Regions from separate parts of the Stenotrophomonas sp. 63632_Sma genome, predicted to be linked through region 1. Evidence: predicted binding sites of a transcription regulator. Region 1 holds the regulator's gene; each other region holds the start of a gene.
What was found. The regulator FliA, encoded in region 1, starts transcription of late flagellar genes. The targets are predictions, from matches to a motif close to TAAAGTTTNNCNNNCNNNGGCCGATAA.
Positions count from the first base shown of each region.

Region 2: the regulator FliA is predicted to act here: its motif matches at 945-971, upstream of ACZK45_RS19665 (methyl-accepting chemotaxis protein).
Region 3: the regulator FliA is predicted to act here: its motif matches at 1,354-1,380, upstream of ACZK45_RS21600 (GGDEF domain-containing protein).

Region 1 is NZ_CM151220.1:2,155,248-2,157,510, reverse strand. Features, by position in the region: gene ACZK45_RS09970 (MinD/ParA family ATP-binding protein) at 1-445, shown strand, start outside; gene ACZK45_RS09965 (RNA polymerase sigma factor FliA) at 442-1,185, shown strand; gene cheY (chemotaxis response regulator CheY) at 1,243-1,635, shown strand; gene ACZK45_RS09955 (protein phosphatase CheZ) at 1,635-2,240, shown strand; gene ACZK45_RS09950 (chemotaxis protein CheA) at 2,243-2,263, shown strand, end outside.
Region 2 is NZ_CM151220.1:4,239,352-4,241,614, forward strand. Features, by position in the region: gene ACZK45_RS19665 (methyl-accepting chemotaxis protein) at 1-916, opposite strand, end outside; gene ACZK45_RS19670 (arylamine N-acetyltransferase family protein) at 1,120-1,959, shown strand; gene ACZK45_RS19675 (VOC family protein) at 1,968-2,263, opposite strand, start outside.
Region 3 is NZ_CM151220.1:4,662,808-4,665,070, reverse strand. Features, by position in the region: gene ACZK45_RS21605 (YchJ family protein) at 1-26, shown strand, start outside; gene ACZK45_RS21600 (GGDEF domain-containing protein) at 30-1,310, opposite strand; gene egtB (ergothioneine biosynthesis protein EgtB) at 1,461-2,263, shown strand, end outside.

The DNA.
Region 1 (2,263 bases):
CACCGATGGCGTGCTGACCTTCTGCCAGGCCGCACAGGACACCGTGGTGGTGGTCTGTGACGAGCCGGCCTCGATCACCGACGCCTACGCACTGATCAAGGTGCTGTCGCGCGAGCGCGGCGTGGACCGCATCCAGGTGGTGGCCAACATGGTGCGCGACCCGAACGAGGGCCGCGTGCTGTACGAAAAGCTGACCCGCGTCTGCGAGAAGTTCCTTGCCGATGTCTCGCTGAACTACCTCGGCTGCGTGCCGCAGGATGACTGGCTGCGCCTGTCGGTGCAGCGCCAGCAGCCGGTGGTGAAGGCCTATCCGTCCAGCCCGGCGGCGCTGGCGATCACCGAGATCGCGCGCCGTACCGCGCGCTGGCAGGCGCCGACCGAACCGCGTGGCGGCGTCGAGTTCTTCCTCGAACGCATCCTCAAGCAGCGTGGGGTGACGGCATGAAAGGCGCAGCCCAGTACAGGGAAGTGCAGCGCTCGGCTGCAAACGAAGTCATCGCCCAGCATTCGGACCTGGTGCGGCGCATCGCCCACCACCTGGCCGCGCGCCTGCCGGCCAGCGTCGAGGTCGACGACCTGATCCAGGCCGGCATGATGGGCCTGATCGAAGCCTCGCGCAGCTATGACGCCGACCAGGGTGCTTCTTTCGAGACCTACGCCTCGATCCGCATCCGTGGTTCGATGATCGACGAGATCCGCCGTGGTGACTGGGTCCCGCGCTCGGTGCACCGCCGTGCACGTGATGCCGCCGCCACCATCCGCCGCCTGGAACAGAGCAGTGGCCGTGCCGCCAGCGCCACTGAAGTGGCCGCCGCGATGGAGATGCCGCTGCCTGAGTACCTGCGGCTGATGGAAGACGCTGCACGTGGCCAGGTGCTGAGCCTGGAATCGCGCATCGAGGACCAGGGCGAGCTGGACACCGTCGCCCAGGGCGGGCCGACCCCGCAGCAGGTACTGGAGCGCGGTGAGTTCGGTCGCGAGCTGGGCAAGGCCATCGGCCACCTGCCCGAGCGCGAACAACTGGTGCTCTCGCTGTACTACGAGCAGGAACTGAACCTGAAGGAGATCGGCGCGGTGCTCGGCGTGAGCGAGTCGCGGGTCTGCCAGATCCACGGCCAGGCGGTACTGCGCCTGCGCGGCCGGCTGAAGCTGTTCGAGGCTGCCGACGCAGGCCTCGAAGAATGAACATCCCCGAGGCGGCTGCCCCCGGCCGTCCGGAATGAACAACAAAGGAATTCTGCTTTGAACAAGAACATGCGCATCCTGATCGTCGACGACTTCTCGACCATGCGTCGAATCGTCAAGAACCTGCTGGGCGATCTGGGCTTCACCAATACCGCCGAAGCCGAGGACGGGCATGCCGCGCTGTCGCTGCTGCAGAGCCAGCCGTTCGATTTCGTGGTCACCGACTGGAACATGCCGGTGATGACCGGCATCGAGCTGCTCAAGGCCATCCGTGCCGATGCCAAGCTGAAGACCCTGCCGGTGCTGATGGTCACGGCAGAAGCCAAGCGCGAGCAGATCATCGAAGCCGCCCAGAGCGGCGTGAACGGCTACATCATCAAGCCGTTCACCGCGCAGACGCTGGAAGAGAAGCTCGGCAAGATCTTCGAACGCCTGGCGGCCAGCGCCTGATGGATACCACGGTCGACAAGAACGCCCTCGCCCTGCGCCTGCAGGAGGCCCTGGACGCGCTCGAATCCGGTGACGAGGCCGCCTGGCGGCAGCGCATCGACGGGCTGGTCGCGCTGCGCACGCAGCCGATGATGAGCGGCCTCTCGCGGCTGGCCCGCGAGCTGGGACAGGCGCTGGGCGAACTGCCGACCGTGCCGAGCGAAGCCGGCGAACTGGACGACGCCTGCGCGCGACTGGACCACGTGGTGGCGATGACCGAACAGGCCACGCACCGCACCCTGGACCTGGCCGAGGAATGCCGCAGCCTGACCGAACAGCTGCGCGCCGAAGGCCTGCAGCCGGGCCAGGACGCGCAGCTCGAGCGCATCCGCCACAACCTGACCGAGATCGCCCTGACCCAGAGCTACCAGGACCTGACCGGGCAGATCATCCGTCGCGTGGTCGGCATCGTCCGCCGCGTGCACGAAGGCTTCGGCGCGCTCGGCCTGCCGCCGGAACAGCATCGCACCGACCCGGAACTGGCCGGGCCGGCACTGAAGGGACTGGACCGCCACGCGGTCTCGCAGAACGACGCCGACGACCTGTTGTCGGATCTGGGGCTGTAAGCATGAGCGCGGTATCCGACGAC
Region 2 (2,263 bases), 2.1 Mb from region 1:
CGCTCATCGTCCGCGCACCGGCCTGCTGGCGCGCCTGAGCCCTGGCCAGCGCTGCCACCTGTGCCTGCTGGAAAGCGGCAAGCGCCGGCGCTACGCCCGCGGCGGTATCCAGCAGCGACTGCGCTTCCACATCCAGGCCGACGCGGGCAGCGGTATACCCCAGCAGTGCGCCCTGATAGCCCTCCATCCCGCTGCGCAGGGCGTCCTGCGCATCCGCAGGCAGGCCCGCCAGCGCGAGGTCGAACGGCAGCTTTTCCTCGCTGGCGCGGTCGGCGTGAGTGGAATCACCGTCGAGCAGCAGCAGTGCCTCCTGCCTACGCATCTTCTGCAGGGACAGCGCCAGCGACGGCCGCTGCAGCGCATCCACCTGCACCTGCAGGGTGTCGGCGGCCTGCTGCAGCTGTGCGGCAAGACCGGCATCACCGCGGCCCATTTCATCGACACGTTCAAACAGGGCGGCGACACCCTGCGAGAACGCGTCGGCCGATTCGGTCAGCACCTGCAGCGCCTTGCGCCGGCCGGCGTCCATCGGCATCGCGCGAAGCGCCTGCAGGTCAGCCTGCAGGGCCTTCTGTGTTGCCAGCAACTGGCTGCGGTCAGCATCATCGAAACTGCGTGCATACTGGGTCTGCAGGCGGCGCGCTTCGGCCACCCGCGTGGACAGGCTGGCAGCCAGATCGCTGCCGCGCTGGTAGCTGGCCTGGCCGCGCGCGGCCAGGGCGTTGGCATGGCCAGTCCAGGCGTAGACAGCGGCGATCGCCACCAGGCCCAGACCACAGACCCACAGGGTCGCCTTGAGCTTGTTGGCCACGCTGAGCCGATGCGGCTGCAGCCACAGCAGCAGGCCGGGGGACGCCGAGCGCAACGTGGCAAGACGCGTGCGCAGGGACCGGAGGTGGGGGACAACGGCCGACATGACAGACTCCAGGCGGAAGGACGCACCTGTATCGGCCGGATTCAGAGCAACTTTAGACCTTTCTTCGTCTGCGTCCCGCCGTCGCTGGCGGACGCGGTCTTTGTACCGGGTGCAGGCGACGGGGGCATGACACGGCCGCCGTGCTTGACCTCAACCCCGGTTGGGGGAGCAAAGTGGACCTCCCTTCCCCGCCCGGTGCCCCCATGACGACGCTTGATGTCCCCCGCTACCTGCAGCGCCTGCAGCTGGATGCGCCGCCACCACGGACCCTGGCCGGCCTGACCCTGCTGCAGCAGCGCCACAACGCACTGCTGCCCTTCGAAACCCTCAGCTGCCTGCTGCGCGATGCGGTGCCGATCGACCTGGACAGCGTGCAGCGCAAGCTGATTGACGAGCGCCGCGGTGGCTACTGCTTCGAACTCAATGGTGGGTTGCTGGCGCTGCTGCAGGCCTTGGGCTTCGATGCCCAGCCATTGAGCGCGCGCGTACTGCTGGCCGCCCAGGACGGCGAACTGACCGCGCGTACCCATCTGCTGCTGCGCGTGCACGTGGACGGCGATGACTGGCTGGTGGATGCCGGTTTTGGCAGCCTGACCCCGACCGTACCGCTGCGCCTGCATGACCCGCAGCCGCAGGCCACCCCGCACGAACGCTACCTGTTGCAGCGGTTGGAAGACGGCGGAGATTTCATGCTGTCGGCCGAATCCAGCGAGGGCTGGCGGGCGATGTACCGCTTCGATCTGCAGGCGCCGGCGCCGATCGACAACGTGGTGGGCAACTGGTACGTCTGTACCCATCCCGATTCCAGTTTCCCCGGCCAGCTGCGCGCGTCGCTGACCGGGCCGGACTGGCGCTGCACCATCGGCAGCGGCAACTACACCGAGTACCGCCCCGGACAGGCACCGGACAAGCGCCCGCTGCATGATGTGGGTGATGTGCGCGACGTGCTGGAGCAGCGCTTCGGCATCCAGCTGCCGGACGACCCGCGGCTGGATCCAGCGATCAACGACTGGCTGCAGCGCTCGCGCGCCGCGACGCTGTAGAGTCGACGTTACGGCGCTGTGCGCGCCTGCAACGCAATGCGGTTGCCTTCGCTGTCGCGGATCTCGGCCACGCGCCAATCGCCGGCATCGGCCGGTCCGAAGCGCAGCTCGGCTCCGGCCTGCAGCGCACGGTCGAGGCTGGCATCCAGGTCATCGACGCCGATGTAGATGCGCGCGCCCTGCTCGGAAGGCAGATAGTCCGCGCCGTGCACCAGCGCAATGCTGGCACCGGCGGCCTCATCGGAAAACGGCAGATAGGCCATCCGGCAGTCGTGCAGCACGATGGGTTCGTCCACCGCAACCT
Region 3 (2,263 bases), 2.2 Mb from region 1:
GCTGGTACTACCTCGACGCGGTCTGAGCCTCAGCCGCCACGCACGGCCAGCACGCGCTGGCCGGCATGTGCGTGCACCTGGTTGCGCCCCCCGTCCTTGGCCACGTACAGCGCCTGGTCGGCGGCCTTGACCACCGCCATCGGGCGCGGATCCACATGGCTGTCGGCCAGGCCGATGCTCACTGTCACCTGTACCACCTGGCCGCTGCCACCGCGTCCGCGCTGCTGGCGGCCGGCTTCGTCATCGCGGCTGCGGGTGCTGCGGTCGCGCAGCTGCATGCGGGTCTCCTCGATGCTCTGCCGCAGCGCCTCCACGGCATCCATGCAGGCCGCCGCAGGGCGGTCCAGGAACACCACCGCGAACTCCTCACCGCCATAGCGGAATGCACGGCCACCGTCGCCCACCCGCGCCAGCCGCGAGGCCACCAGGCGCAGTACATCGTCTCCGGTGTCGTGGCCATGGGTGTCGTTGAATGATTTGAAGTGGTCCACGTCCACCATCGCGATGCTGTAGGTGCCGCGTGCCCGCTGCAGGGTCTCGTTGAATGCCCGTCGCCCCGGCAGGCCGGTCAACTCATCGCGGAAGGCCATGTGGAAGGACTCCTGCAGCATCGCGCCCAGCATCAGCAGCAGGGCGGCGCTGCTCAGCGCCGGCAGCAGTACAGGGTGCAGGAAGATCCGCGGCAGCATCCACCACAGGCACAGCAGGGCCAGCAGCATCGCCGTGTGCAGTGGCCGAGGATGCCGCCACGCCTGCCAGCCCAACGCTGCGGTCGCCAGCAGGAACAGCAGCGCCGGCAGCTGCGCCAGCGCGTTCCAGTCGGCGGGAATCCAGGCCCAGTGACGGTTCGACAGCAGATCGTGCATGCCGCGCGGCTGCTGTGTGGCTAGCAGCAGGAAGATCATCACCGCGGTGCCGCTGGCAATACCGCGCAGCAGCAGGTCCTGGCGCCGCCGTCCGCGCTCCGGCCACAACGCAAGGCCGGCAGACAACAGCGGCAACCAGGCCGAGATGGCGTGGAAGCGCAGCGGTGTCAGCGTGGTGACATGGCCATTGCGCAGGTAGCCAGCGACGTCCTGGTGCAGCAGCGCGAACATCACCGCCACAACCATCAGCAGGCACAACGTGCGCACCTGGTGGTAGAGCAGGGCCAGGCCGGCACCGAGGCAGGCCAGCAGCCAGGGCAGGATGCGCTGCGCCGGGCTGGCCACGTCTGCGGTATCCAATGCGGTCCACACCACCACGGCAACCAGCACGGCAGGCAGCACGAACAGGTAATGCGCAGGCTGGCGGAGCGGATGCAGGGGCAAGTAGGAATTCCAGCGCGGTGACGACGCGGCCGCAGCATTGCCGTTAGCGGCGTTCGTGGTGGCTTCTTGAATGCGGCAGGCTCATCCATGTGAACGAAGTGATGCCGAACCATGACGTCGCACTCACCATCCAGCGCCGATGCTGCCCACATGGACAGCGTACCCGCCGCCGTCGCTGCCCCGCAGCACGATCTCGCCCGCCAGTTCGCCCATGTACGGACGCGCAGCCTGCAGTTGGCCGCGCCGCTCAGTGCCGAGGACGCCATGCTGCAGAGCATGGCTGACGCCAGCCCGAGCAAATGGCACCTGGCCCACACCACCTGGTTCTTCGAACGCTTCGTGCTGGCGGGTTTCGGCACCGCGCCAGCGCATGACCCGGGCTGGGACTACCTGTTCAACAGCTACTACAAGAGCATCGGCCCGGCGCATGCGCGGCCACAGCGCGGGTTGCTGTCGCGCCCGTCGCTGCAGCAGGTGCGCGACTACCGCCAGCAGGTCGATGCGCAGGTGCAATCGCGGTTGGCGGCGGGCGATCTCGATGAACAGGCACTGCAACATCTGCAGCTGGGCCTGCAGCACGAGCAGCAGCACCAGGAACTGCTGCTCACCGACATCAAGCATGCGTTCTGGTGCAACCCATTGCAGCCCGCCTACCGCGAGGACCTGCAGCCTGCCACCAGCGCTGCCAGTGCGCAGGGCTGGATCGAATCACCCGAGCGCATCGTCACCGTCGGCGCCGCGGCATGGCCGCAGCAGGCCGCGTTCGCCTACGACAACGAATCGCCAGCGCACCGCGTGCTGCTCCCCGCGCACGCATTGGCCGAGCGTCCCGTCAGCAATGCCGAGTATCGGGCCTTCATCGACGCCGGTGGCTATCGCGAACCGCGCTGGTGGCTCAGCGAAGGCTGGGCGCTGCGCGAAGCCGAGGGCTGGCAGCACCCGCTGTACTGGGA